3 regions of the Bacillus sp. N12A5 genome follow, and region 1 is predicted to be linked to each of the others. Evidence: riboswitches for the same ligand, from Rfam matches in the RefSeq annotation. Region 1 holds a riboswitch; each other region holds the start of a gene.
What was found. Region 1 has a riboswitch for S-adenosylmethionine ahead of MOC09_RS18590 (5-methyltetrahydropteroyltriglutamate--homocysteine S-methyltransferase). Riboswitches for the same ligand answer to the same signal wherever they lie in the genome.
Positions count from the first base shown of each region.

Region 2: another riboswitch for S-adenosylmethionine. It lies ahead of MOC09_RS05030 (phosphoadenylyl-sulfate reductase); the one in region 1 lies ahead of MOC09_RS18590 (5-methyltetrahydropteroyltriglutamate--homocysteine S-methyltransferase).
Region 3: another riboswitch for S-adenosylmethionine. It lies ahead of mtnW (2,3-diketo-5-methylthiopentyl-1-phosphate enolase); the one in region 1 lies ahead of MOC09_RS18590 (5-methyltetrahydropteroyltriglutamate--homocysteine S-methyltransferase).

Region 1 is NZ_JALAMR010000021.1:45,488-50,000, reverse strand. Features, by position in the region: gene MOC09_RS18605 (CoA transferase subunit A) at 1-655, shown strand, start outside; gene MOC09_RS18600 (CoA transferase subunit B) at 652-1,308, shown strand; gene MOC09_RS18595 (3-hydroxybutyrate dehydrogenase) at 1,325-2,098, shown strand; gene MOC09_RS18590 (5-methyltetrahydropteroyltriglutamate--homocysteine S-methyltransferase) at 2,150-3,286, opposite strand; SAM riboswitch class I at 3,364-3,470, opposite strand; gene MOC09_RS18585 (5-methyltetrahydropteroyltriglutamate--homocysteine S-methyltransferase) at 3,539-4,513, opposite strand, start outside.
Region 2 is NZ_JALAMR010000003.1:354,955-359,467, forward strand. Features, by position in the region: gene sat (sulfate adenylyltransferase) at 1-765, opposite strand, end outside; gene cysP (sulfate permease) at 814-1,878, opposite strand; gene MOC09_RS05030 (phosphoadenylyl-sulfate reductase) at 1,890-2,591, opposite strand; SAM riboswitch class I at 2,753-2,858, opposite strand; gene pyrE (orotate phosphoribosyltransferase) at 3,003-3,635, opposite strand; gene pyrF (orotidine-5'-phosphate decarboxylase) at 3,632-4,351, opposite strand; gene MOC09_RS05045 (dihydroorotate dehydrogenase) at 4,320-4,513, opposite strand, start outside.
Region 3 is NZ_JALAMR010000002.1:386,224-390,736, reverse strand. Features, by position in the region: gene MOC09_RS02415 (methylthioribulose 1-phosphate dehydratase) at 1-429, opposite strand, end outside; gene mtnX (2-hydroxy-3-keto-5-methylthiopentenyl-1-phosphate phosphatase) at 387-1,094, opposite strand; gene mtnW (2,3-diketo-5-methylthiopentyl-1-phosphate enolase) at 1,091-2,296, opposite strand; SAM riboswitch class I at 2,380-2,480, opposite strand; gene mtnE (methionine-glutamine aminotransferase) at 2,519-3,715, opposite strand; gene MOC09_RS02395 (carbon-nitrogen family hydrolase) at 3,809-4,513, shown strand, end outside.

The DNA.
Region 1 (4,513 bases):
GATCGCAGGAGGATTCGGGCTGTGCGGCATTCCTGAACAGCTCATTTTGGCGATAAGAGATCAGGGAGTAAAGGATTTAACCGTTGTCAGCAACAATTGCGGGGTCGATGACTGGGGGCTCGGCTTGCTTTTGGCTAACAGGCAAATCAAGAAAATGATCGCATCCTATGTCGGTGAAAATAAAATTTTTGAGCGGCAGTTTTTAAGCGGAGAGCTTGAGGTCGAGCTTGTACCCCAAGGAACACTCGCTGAGAGAATTCGTGCAGGCGGCGCGGGCATACCGGGATTTTATACGGCGACAGGCGTCGGCACCTCCATAGCCGAGGGAAAAGAGCATAAAACGTTCGGCGGCCGGACGTATGTACTGGAGCGAGGCATTACTGGCGATGTGGCGATCGTTAAAGCGTGGAAAGCGGACACCATGGGGAATTTGATTTTTCGGAAAACGGCGAGAAATTTCAATCCCGTTGCTGCGATGGCAGGCAAGATTACGATTGCCGAGGCGGAAGAAATCGTGGACGCAGGAGAGCTCGATCCAGATCACATCCATACACCGGGAATTTATGTACAGCATGTGGTGCGTGGCGCGAGCCAAGAAAAACGGATTGAAAAACGAACAGTTCGGCAAGCGGCGGGAAAGGGTGAAGCGAAATGAAGGAAGCGAGAAAACGAATGGTTAAACGCGCTGTACAAGAAATCAAGGATGGCATGAATGTGAATCTTGGGATTGGAATGCCGACGCTTGTCGCAAATGAGATCCCCGATGGCGTTCACGTCATGCTTCAGTCAGAAAACGGATTGCTCGGGATCGGCCCCTATCCTCTGGAAGGAACGGAAGACGCGGATTTGATCAATGCTGGGAAGGAAACGATCACTGAAGTGACGGGCGCTTCCTATTTTGACAGTGCTGAATCATTCGCAATGATACGAGGCGGGCATATCGATCTGGCTATTCTCGGCGGCATGGAGGTTTCGGAGCAGGGTGATTTGGCCAATTGGATGATCCCCGGCAAAATGGTAAAAGGGATGGGGGGCGCCATGGATCTCGTCAACGGTGCGAAACGGATCGTTGTCATCATGGAGCATGTCAATAAACATGGCGAGTCAAAGGTGAGAAAAACATGCTCGCTTCCGCTGACAGGCCAGCAAGTCGTGCACAGGCTGATTACGGATTTGGCAGTGTTTGATTTTGTTAACGGCCGCATGACGCTGACGGAGCTTCAGGAAGGTGTCACCATTGAAGAGGTTTATGAAAAAACAGAAGCTGATTTCGCGGTAAGCCAGTCTGTGCTCAAACAAAATTCTTAATGGGAAGGTGTTTGACATGAACGAACAAGTCGCCTTGGTAACAGGGGCAGCCGGCGGAATCGGATTCGAAATCGCGAGGGAATTCGCCCGTGAAGGCGCCAGCGTCATCATTTCAGATCTCCATCAGAAAGCGTGCGAAAAGGCAGTCTCCAAGCTTGCAGATGAAGGATTTGACGCGGTGGCCATCCCGTGTGATGTGACAAAGGAAGCGCAAGTCGCTGACACGGTGAACGCCATCCAAAAACGGTACGGGCGCTTGGATATTTTGGTGAACAATGCCGGTATTCAGCACGTCGCCCCGATTGAAGAGTTTCCGACAGAAACCTTTGAACAGCTGATCAAGGTCATGCTGACGGCGCCCTTCATCGCAATGAAGCATGTTTTTCCGATCATGAAAAAACAGCAGTTTGGCAGAATCATTAATATCGCGTCTGTTAATGGATTAGTTGGCTTTGCAGGGAAATCCGCTTACAATAGCGCCAAGCACGGCGTCATTGGACTCACAAAAGTCGGGGCGCTGGAAGGCGCGCCCCACGGCATTACAGTCAATGCGCTCTGCCCGGGTTATGTCGATACCCAGCTTGTACGCAATCAGCTTAGCGATCTATCGAAAACGAGAAATGTCCCTTACGACTCTGTACTTGAACAAGTCATTTTTCCGCTTGTGCCGCAAAAGCGACTGCTTTCCGTCAAGGAAATTGCGGATTATGCCGTGTTTTTGGCAAGCGAGAAGGCGAAGGGCGTCACTGGGCAGGCTGTCGTCCTTGATGGGGGCTACACTGCACAATGATAGAAAAAACACACTTGCTCCGTTAGGGAATCAAGTGTGTTTTTTCTTTGCTTATTTCCACACATCGTTAGCGATCTCAACCACGTGGCGAAGCTTCGCCCATTGCTGTTCTTCAGTCAGCTTGTTGCCTTCCTCAGTGGAAGCGAATCCGCATTGAGGGCTGAGGCAAAGCTGGTCTAAGCTCACATAACGGGATGCTTCTTCAATACGGCGTTTCACATCGTCCGGATGTTCAAGCTTACCAAATTTAGATGTCACTAAACCAAGGACAAGCTGAAGGTCAGAGCGCTTCACATACCGGAGCGGCTCAAATCCGCCTGAGCGTGAATCATCATACTCTAAGAAAAGCCCGTCCAGGTTCAAGCCGTCAAAAATAGTTTCGGCTGCTGCGTCATAGCCGCCTTCAGCTGTCCAAGTGGACTGGAAGTTGCCGCGGCAAATATGCATGGTTACCGTCAAGTCATCCGGACGGTCAGCAATCGCGTCGTTAATGGATTTCGCAAATAGCTGGCGAAGCTCGTCAGGCGTTGTTCCAAACGCTTCGATTTGTTTTAAGCCTTTTTCAGATAAGAAAACAGCCCATGCCGTATCATCAAGCTGGAGGTAGCGGCAGCCTCTGTCGTAAAACGCTTGAATCGCCTTTTTATATGCTTTGGATACATCGTGCTGGAAAAGGTGATAGTCATTTTTATAGGAAGCCTTTTCTAGCTTGCCGCGGAAAAACAGCATATTCGGGCTTGGGATCGTCATCTTTGGCGTCGCATCACCGGCAATGCTGTGGAGAAATGAGTAATCTTCAAGCATTGGGTGAGTTGAAAAGTCGATATCACCTGTGACTTTGATGCCGCGTGCTTTAGTCTGCACATTATGGAATTGAATGCCGTGCTCAGGAGTGAACGGCTCAACGCCATCCAGATTTTCTAAGAAATCAAAATGCCACCACGCTCTGCGGAATTCACCGTCAGTCACGACGTTCAGGCCGGTTTCCTTTTGTTTCTCCACAATGCGGGTGATTTCATCGTCTTCAATTTGGCGGAGCTGTTCAGCCGTAATTTCGCCAGCCGCTTTTTGCAGCCGTGCTTTTTTGACGGGCTCAGATCTCAGCAGGCTCCCGACTTGATCCGCGCGAAACGGCGGTTTTTTTCTTTGAAGTGATTGTTGTTCTGCGGGTGTTGTTTGTTGTGACATGTTGTCCATTCCTTCTTTCCATTCGAGTATAAAAAAGCTCTTCCTTTGGATAAGGAAGAGCTTGTGTGACAATCTCAACCTTATCTTCAAGAGCAATTATTGCTCTAAAGGATTTAGCACCATTCTGTTAAACAGCGGTTGCCGGGTATCGCAGGGCCAGTCCCTCCACCTCTCTTGATAAGGAAAACCTTTTTATGAAATTTTCTGATAGTATCTATTATTCACACATTTTCTGTTTCTGTCAATGATAGATTATCTCCACACATCGTTGGCGATGTCGATGACATGGCGAAGCTTTGCCCATTGCTGCTCCTCTGTCAAAAGGTTTCCTTCTTCTGTAGAGGCGAAACCGCACTGCGGGCTGAGGCACAGCTGATCCAAGCTGACAAAGCGCGCCGCTTCATTGATTCGGCGTTTCACATCGTCAGGATTTTCGAGCTCGCCGTATTTTGATGTGATCAAGCCGAGCACGATTTGCAGATCTTTGCGTTTCACATAACGGAGCGGATCAAAGTTTCCAGAGCGGTCATCATCGTATTCCAAGAACAAGCCGTCCAGGTTTAAGCCGTCCAAAATCGTTTCTGCAACAGCGTCATAGCCCCCAGATGCCGCCCAAGTTGAACGGAAGTTGCCGCGGCAAATGTGCATCGTGATTGCTAAATCATCAGGCCGGTCTGCCACTGCATCGTTAATCGTTTTGGCAAACAAGGCAGGCAATGTTTCTGGATCGCCGCCGAGCGCCCGGACAACCTCTCTGCCTTTTTCTTCAAAGAAGAGAGACCATGACGTATCATCAAGCTGAAGATAACGGCAGCCAGCGTCATAGAAGGCTTTGATTGCTTTTTTGTACGCTTGGGCCAGGTCATGAAAGTATTCCTCTTGGTCATCATAAATCCCCTTATCAGCCTTTTCACCGAAAAACAGCATATTCGGGCTCGGAATCGTCAGCTTGGGTGTCGCCCCGCCGGCAATCTTATGTAAAAATTGATAATCGGCAAGTGCTGGGTGGCTCGTAAAATCGAGTTTTCCCGTCACCTTGATGCTGCGTGCTTTTGTTTTGGCATGATGGAACTGAATCCCTTCAGCCGGAATGAATGGTTCCACGCCGTCGAGCCCTTCCAGAAAATCATAATGCCACCATGAACGGCGGAATTCCCCGTCTGTTACCACATCAAGGCCGATTTCTTTTTGTTTTTCCACAATGCGGGTGATTTCTTGGTTTTCGAC
Region 2 (4,513 bases), on a different contig from region 1:
ATAACGCATCGCCGCTAAGAAGACACCGAGAAATACGCGCTCTTTCGGGTAATAATTGTTAAGAAGCACCTGGTAGCTTTCCATGCGAACATCAGCTGGAATGTCATCAGATTTTGTTTCGCCTACCAGCGGGTTCAAAAACAAGCCGTCTACTGTTTCAAGAGCAGTTTTTTGAATATATTCATGCGCTCTGTGAACAGGGTTTCTTGTTTGGAAACCGACAATGGTTTCCCAGCCTTTTTCCGCAAACTGGCGTCTTGTTTCCGCCGGTTCGAACGTAAACTCTGGGAACTGTTTTGAAGCTTTTTTAATCAATGTGATCGGTCCGCCGACATATGTATCGCCGCGGCTGAACAGCTTTTTAACACCCGGGTGTTCCTGATCATCCGTTTTATACACATTAACAGCCTCTTTTTGTTTGTCAGGCACATACAGGTCTTCAATTTGGATAACACCGTATGTTTCTCCTTCATACGTCAGCTTGACCGTTTCACCGACTGACAGTTCCGCTGCTTTTTGCGCGTTCACCGGAAGCGTGATCGGAAGAGACCAGACAACACCGGAAGAAAGACGCATGTTTTCGACAACAGATACGTAATCTTTTTCATTAAAGAAACCTTCGATTGGGCTGTACGCACCGATTCCGATTAATTCTAAATCTGCAAAAGAAATCAAATCAAGTTCGATTTCTTTTTGAATACTGCTTACATTATACGATTCATCTACTCTGCTTACTAATGTTCCTCCGTGTGGTGCTAAGCTCATACTATCCATCTCCTCCTATTTAACATATAAAATTACTCAGATTAATGATCAGATTCCCCCGCCTTGTTCGTGGACAGAGCGTCTCTCTTTACGTATGGCCTTCGTCAGGCTGACCGCACCGCCCGCCGCTAAAAGCACGCTTACCATGATAAAGATTGAATAATAATCCGCTTTTAAAAACAATGATACAAGCAGATAAGAAATCGATAAAGATAAAAACGGCGATACAATCCATACCTTCAGCATCGTTTGAACAACCTGTTTATGGAACACGTTCGGACCGTTTTTGGCCATGCCTATTCCGATAATAGACGATGACGTGACTTGCGCCAAGGGCACCGGCATCCCAAATACTGAACTGATGATCACCAGACCCGCTCCTGTACCGGATAAGAGAATGCCTTCCCCTTTTGAGAATCTCGTGATTTTCTTTCCGTTTGTTTCTAACACACGCCGGCCTAATAACAGCGCGCCAAGAGCAACAAAAGCTCCCCCGTACAAAGTTCCCTTTGCGACATCAAGCACACCCGCCGCTACCAACGGGCCAACAGCATTGGCCACGTTATTCATGCCGGCAGAGAATGCTTCGAAAAATCCGGCAACTAACAAAACAATGCCGAGGATTTTTTGCTTTTTAGCAGACTTAATTTCAATCTTTAAAAAACTAAACAGCTTTGAAACCAAATAGGTAAAGCCGAAAGCAAACAGCGGGACAAAAACCCAAAACGCCACAATGACCAGAAGATTGTTCACAAACAATACTTTGTAAGCCACTCCCACTCCGACAACCGCGCCGACTGTTACTTCACTTGTCGACAAAGGAATGCCGAGCAGATTAGCCGTAAAGAGCGACAGCGCAGCGGCTCCAATAATGATGCAAACAATCGGCAGTGTAATCGTCTGCTCGGGGATAATGCCGGAGCTGATGGTTTTTACAACCTCGCCTCCGCCAATGACCGCCCCGGCCAGCACACCAACTGCACATATGATCAAAGCGTAGGTTTTCTTTTTGATGGCTCCAGAGCCGTAAGCAACTCCCATCGAAGCCGCAGCGCCGCTTGCACCAATATTCATTGCGAAAAACAAGCTAAATAAAATAGCGGCTAGTTCCATTTTGCAGCTCCTTATTCATGCAGTCCGCATTCTGTTTTCGCCATACCATTCCATCTGCCTGAGCGTAAATCCTCTGCAGTAAAAGCAGGAGCCGTGCAAGGCGCGCAGCCAATGCTTGGATATCCTTGGTCATGAAGCGGATTGTAGTCCAGCTCATTACGAGATGTGTATCTCCAAATGTCTTTCCAAGTCCAATGGATAAGCGGACATACTTTTACTGATTTGAATTTTTCATCTTTGTTTAAGAAATTCGTATTGGCACGGCTCGGCCCTTGATCGCGGCGCAGGCCGGAAAGCCAGGCCGGATGTCCAGAAAGCGCCTCTCTTAAAGGAACGACCTTTCTCAGATAGCAGCACTGATTCGGTTCTCTTTCCCACAGTTTGTCACCGTATTCTTCGGCTTGCTCCTCAAGGGTCAGATCTGGTTTTTTCAGGATGATGTTAAGGCCCGGATAGCGCTCTTTTACCCGTTCAATCGTTTCATAGGTTTCTTTAAAATGAAGTCCTGTATCAAGAAACACAATCTCTGCGTCTTTTTTCACTTTATAAATTAAATCAATCAAAACGATTCCTTCAATTCCGAAACTGCAGGCATAAACTAGCTGATTGCCGTAATGGCCGTATGCCCACTTTAAAACTGACAGCGCTCCTTTATAAGGATCGTCTTCCGGAAATGTAATGGTTGGTTCTTCCCAATTATCGTACGTTAACATTTCTTCTTTCCTCCTTTCGGAGACAAACAAACAGTAGCTTTCTGCCGGTTGTCTTTTCCAAATTGTAATGTGATGCGGGCTGTGTTATGCAAACAGCCTTTTTTCCTCTTAAAATAAAAAACTTTCAATCCGGCGGAAAGAAAGACAGGAACTGCATGGCGCCCTTATCTTTCAAAATGGAATTCATTTTGCTGGAAGTAGCACCTTACACACTGTGCAGGTTGCCGGGCTTCATAGGTCCAGTCCCTCAGCCGCTCTTGATAAGTTTTTAGATTTGTAGTAAATTTTAGCACAATTCTAACATAAGTCAACCCGACTTTTTTTATAGGATTAATAAAAAAACAGGCCGGATGGCCTGTTTTCAAGTACAGCAAGGCTTTAACGCCCCTGTACATCACTAAAATTTATTTTTTATTTTTTAAACCAATCTTTTGACTCGGGATTTTGTTTCCACGTTTTAAGCTTTTCTAGATCGTCCGAATGAATATTTCCGTTTTCAAGGGCGACCTCTGTCAAAGTATCATAATCAGTTAATGAGTAGTATGGCAGTTCCGCCTTCGCAAACGCTTCCTGTGCTTTAGGCAGCCCGTACGTAAAGATCGAGACGACACCAAGCACTTCACAGCCAGCCGCTTGTAAAGCTGCCGCAGCTTCAAGCACGCTGCCTCCTGTTGAGATTAAGTCTTCAATGACGACCGTTTTTGGGCCTTCTTGAACAGCCCCCTCAATCTGATTGCCTTTCCCGTGTGCTTTCGGCTTGCTCCTTACATAACACATCGGAAGATTCAATCGGTCAGCCGCCAGAGCAGCATGAGGAATACCGGCAGTTGCTGTTCCCGCAATCATTTCAGCTTCAGGAAAATGCTCTTCGATCAGCTTGCTGATGCCTGAGGCGACATCATTTCTGACCTCCGGGAAAGATAGCGTAAGGCGGTTGTCACAGTAGATTGGCGATAATATGCCGCTTGCCCATGTAAATGGCTCGTTCGGGCGTAAAAATACAGCTTGGATGTCTAATAGATGTTTTGCGATGATTTGTTTCATGATTTGATTCCCTCCCATTCGAGTCTGACAGCTTCATAGGCTTTTACTGGGTCTGCCGCTTTTGTAATCGAGCGGCCTACTACAATCGCTGATGACCCTTTCTCTCTCGCTATTGCAGGTGTCGCTACACGGATTTGGTCATTCGCAGCGTCCTCTGACATCCTGATGCCCGGAGTGACAGTCAGAAATGAAGGCGATACCGCCTGATAAATGGCTTCTGCTTCATGAACCGAGCAGACCACTCCATCCAGGCCGCTTTCTTCCGCCAATTTGCTGTAGTGCACAACCGTGTCGATCAGAGGCTTTTGGATCAGCAATTCAGCTTTCATGATTTGTTCAGATGTGCTTGTCAACTGGGTGACCGCGATAAGTGACGGGCGTTTTTTTCCGGCCGGCGTCCCTTCTTCTAAGCCTTCCAGAGCTGCTTGCATCATTTTTTTGCCTCCGGCCGCATGAACATTGACGAGGTCGACTCCGAGACCGGCGAGGCGCTTCATCGCTTTGTTTACAGTGGTCGGGATGTCATGAAGCTTTAAATCTAAAAACAGCTCGCAATTTCTTTCTTTTAGTTGTGTAATGATAGATGGCCCTTCTTGATAAAAAAGCTCCATTCCAACCTTTACAAATAACGGTTCTTGCTGAAAAGGCGCTAAGAATGCAAGTGTTTCTTCAGCTGATGCAAAATCAAGCGCGATGATGGGCAGGTTGTTTTTCATAATTCCAGCTCCTTCCGATGCATTCTTCAATTGATTGATAGCCGTATTGGCGCAAAACAGCAGGGAGCTGTTCAATAATGTCCGGACATGCAAAAGGATTCACAAAGTTTGCTGTTCCGACAGCGACCGCGCTTGCTCCCGCGAGAAGAAACTCCAGTGCAT
Region 3 (4,513 bases), on a different contig from region 1:
TTCAATGATCGGAATGGTCACTTCTGCATTCTCTTCCCACAGGCCGAGCGCTTTTATAATTTCCTGGCCTCTGAAGGTGATTTTCTTTCGGTCTCCATATAGCTCTGAGATCACATTATTGTTTACCGTGTGGACGTGCAGGCAGCATCCGGCATTTGTTTTATTGTACAAGTGTGTATGTAAGAGCGTTTCCGCTGACGGTTTCAAAGAATGTCCGTTTTCGGCAGGCTCTCCATTTTGATCCACCAGCAGAAAATCTTCATCCGTTTCTTTTCGTTTATCTTTTCCGCTTGCAGTTACGAGAAATGTTAAAGGCTCATCAGAAACCTTAATAGACAGATTGCCGCTAGTCGCCGGAAACCAATCTCGTTCAGCCAATTCCCGTTTTACTTTAGCGAGCTCTTGCCAGCGCTTTTGTTTTGCAGCCATTTCTGTACCTCCGTGACGTTCTCAATATCTTTTCTAATCTCATTAAAATCCTGATACGGGAGATGATTCAGGTGATGCTCCCGGCATTCGTTTAATAAATAATCCCTTGCAAAACAAAGATCCGACAGCTTTGCCGCCTCTACATCCGTAACCGAATCACCGATCATGATGATATATTGGTTCGGTTCAGAAAGCTCTTGTATCACCGACGGCTTGCAGCACCCGCATTGATTGCTGCACGTCCCCTTGCATGAATGAGGCCAGTCAATATGAATATAGTCTTTGTCAAAGGAAGCATGGTTGCAATAAATGCGGTCTTTCTCCACAATGCCTTCAAGCAATGGATATACAAAAAAGTCCATGCCTCCGCTTACGACATAAAACGGAATCTCATTCTCCTTGACAAACGCTACGAATTCCCGAAAGCCTTCCCTGATTTTTGCATCTTGCAATACAAATCTTGTAATCTCGTCTTTTAAACGGCTTGGCAAAAGGCCGAACATCTGTCCGACACCTTCCTTAATGGACAGCGTTTTGGACAGCACGCCGTCTTTTAATGCCGTCCACTCCGGCGGAGCGAATGTTTTCATGATGCTTATAATGTTGTCATTCATCGTAATGGTTCCGTCAAAATCGCAAATAATTAAAGGCTTTCGAGTCATCATACCGCTTCAACCTTTCCCCATTTCTCTAGCGCAAGCTTCAGATCCTTGCAATGTTCGGCTTTTTCATCAATCGGCTGGGCTTCTAAGACTGCATCAATAATGGCTCTGAACGCTTTGCCTCCGCCTTGGGCGCCGTTCGGATGACCGTGTATGCCTCCCCCGGCGTTAATAATATGATCTATGCCGAAGTCCCGCATGAGAAGCGGAACCATACCGGGATGAATGCCTGCGGACGGAACAGCAAATGTTTGGTTAAAAGCATCCTCTCTTACACATTCTTCATGAATCGCCAGCGCATCCTCTTTTGGAAGCGCAACCGAACCGTACGGAGACGGAAAGAGACTGAAGTCAGCACCGCAATACCGGTTTAATTTTCCTAGCAATAGAGCGTGAGAAAAGCCGTAAAACGGCGAGGATGTAAATGCCCCGCTGACCGCTGGGTGCGCCATAATCGGGATTGAGATCTGAGGATCTTCCGCAAGGCTCTGCATGACGTCCAAGCCGTAAGCGAAGACATTAAACAAAAGCGCATCCGCTCCCAATTCGGCGGCGCGTCTCGCTTTATCTTTCAGATCAGCCGTACGTCCAGTCAAATTCACAGCATACAGCGTTTTATGTCCGGTTTGCTCATACGTTTCTCTCAATATTTGCTTTCCCTCTGTAATTCTTGTTTCAAAAGGCGCCAGACCTGTCTCAAAGAAAATTTCATCATCCTTAATCAAGTCAACTCCGCCAAGGGCCTGCTGTCTGAGCTGTTCTTTAATATCACTCAGGTCTCTTCCGATAACCCCTTTAAAAATGCTCATTAACAGCGGCCTCTCAAACTCCCCAAGCAGCTTCCGAATGCCGTATATGCCAAACTTCGGCCCTGGCAGCGTGCGTTTAAACGCTTCAGAGAAGTGAAGATCGATTAATTTAATTTTTCCGTCCAGCGACAGCTTGCCAAACACTGTTGTCAGCAAAGCCGGGATATCCTGAGAGAAATTGATTTCAGGATAGGCAATTGTGATCACTGCTTGATTTGTTCCCTCTCTCTCCTCAACCTTTATTACCCGCCCCTTGTGCTTTTGCAATTGCTCCTGTTTTACCAGAGGCAGATCAGTCCAGGAGCCTACTGTCAATCCTGTTGCGATCTGTTCTGCTTTTTTCTCTGTATCGGATCCCGGTTCTGTCAGGAGATATGTTGCTAATAACTCACTCATGCCAGAGCTCCTTTCATTTTCGTCCATATAAAAAACCTCTTCAAACTGCAATCGCGTCTAAAGAGGTTTCGTTTCACGTCCGAATCTTATCTCTCAGCCGCTAGCTGCAAGAATTAGCACCGTGCTTTATAAGTCGGTTGCCGGGCTTCATCGGGCTCGTCCCTCTGCCTGCTCTTGATAAGAAAATATAGATTTTATAAATTATTTTGAATTATCCCACCGTTATAAGATCTTGTCAATGCTTTTTTGGGTAAACAGGTTCAGTTTCCCAATTCGATAAGCCGCTTCCTTGAGTCTTTCTTCACTTGTCAGCAGTCCGACTCTGACGTAGCCCTCGCCATATTCACCGAAGCCGTTTCCAGCGGCAACCGCTACATTCGCTTTTTCCAGCAAAAGATCTGAGAACTGCTCAGAAGTATAGCCTTCAGGCACAGGCAGCCATGCAAAAAATGAACCCGCCGGAGCTGTTACATCCCAGCCGATTTCCCGGCATGCTGCAATCCAAGCGCTTCGCCTGCTCTCATAACGGGCATTTTGCTCCGCCACACACGTTTGATCAGCTAACAGTGCCGCCGCTGCAGCCTCCTGAGTCGCTCTGAAAAGACTGACAAACATATGGTCTTGATAAAGATTGATCGCTTCAATGACAGAAGCGTTTCCGACAGCAAAGCCGACCCGCCACCCTGCCATATTATATGTTTTTGACAGCGTATATATTTCAATTCCGATATCCTTCGCACCTTCAGCCTGCAAAAAACTTAAAGGCTTGCAGCCGTCAAATCCTACAGCGCCATAAGCAAAATCGTGAACGACACAGATCCTGTTTTCTTTCGCAAAACGCACGGTTTCTTCAAAAAAATCAGAAGTAGCAACTGCTCCAGTCGGATTATTCGGATAATTTAAATACATCAGTTTCGCCTGATCCCTCACTTCAGCGCCGATGCTGCTGTAATCAGGAAGAAACGCCCTGTCCTCTACGAGCGGCATCCTCTCCATCTTCGCTTTCGCGAGTGTGACACCTGACCAGTAATCAGGATAGCCGGGATCCGGCACTAAAATCGTATCACCGGGATTCAATAAGCATTGCGGGAGCTCGACAAGACCGGCTTTACCGCCGAATAAAACAGCGACTTCAGTTTCAGGGTCAAGATCAATGCCGTATTCTCTTTTATAAAATGCTGCCGCTGCTGACTTCAGTCTGTATGAGCCGCGAAAAGACGAATATTTATGATTTTCAGGATCAGCAACGGCTCGTTTCATTTCCTCGACGATATGTCCCGGAGTCGGCTGATCCGGATTTCCCTGTCCGAGATTGATGACGTCGTGTCCTTCTGCGAGCTTTCGGTTCACTTTCTGCACCAGAGAAGCGAAGAATTGTTTAGGCAATTCCTTCAATATCTGAGACTGTTCAAATTTCATCTATTCTCACCTTCTAAAAAAATCTTGAAATGATAGTCCATCATCATATATGGTTAAATGAAAAAAGTAAAGAAAAATTTGGGGTGTTAAAAGATGAAATGGACGATATCTTGTCTTCAGTTTGATATTTCATATGGTAAACCTTCGGAAAATATAAAAAAGGCTGAATCTTTCATCGAAAAGGAAAGCAAACATGCTGATGTTCTTGTTCTGCCTGAATTATGGACGACCGGATATGACCTGTCTAACCTTGATGAGCTTGCTGATGAAGATGGGCGTTCTGCTAAGAGCTGGCTGAAGAAAACGGCAAAAAAACATCGCGTTCATATTGTTGCAGGATCGGTCGCTGTCAGGAAGGGTTCTGATGTTTATAATACAATGTACATTGCGGATAAGGAAGGACAAATCATTAAAGAATACAGAAAAGCCCATCTCTTTCAGCTGATGGATGAGCATGTGTATTTATCAGCCGGCTCCGAAGACGGATATTTTGAGCTTGATGGCGTCAAAAGCTCAGGACTGATCTGTTACGATATCCGTTTTCCAGAGTGGATCAGAAAACATACGACAAAGGGCGCCAACGTGCTGTTTATTTCCGCGGAATGGCCTCTTCCCCGCCTTGATCATTGGAAAAGCCTGCTTATTGCGCGGGCCATTGAAAATCAATGCTTTATCGCAGCCTGCAATTGCACCGGTTCAAATCCGGATAATGAATTCGCCGGACACAGCCTGATTATTGATCCATGGGGGCGTGTACTAGCTGAAGGCGGCCGGGAAGAAGGCATTGTCAGAGCGGAA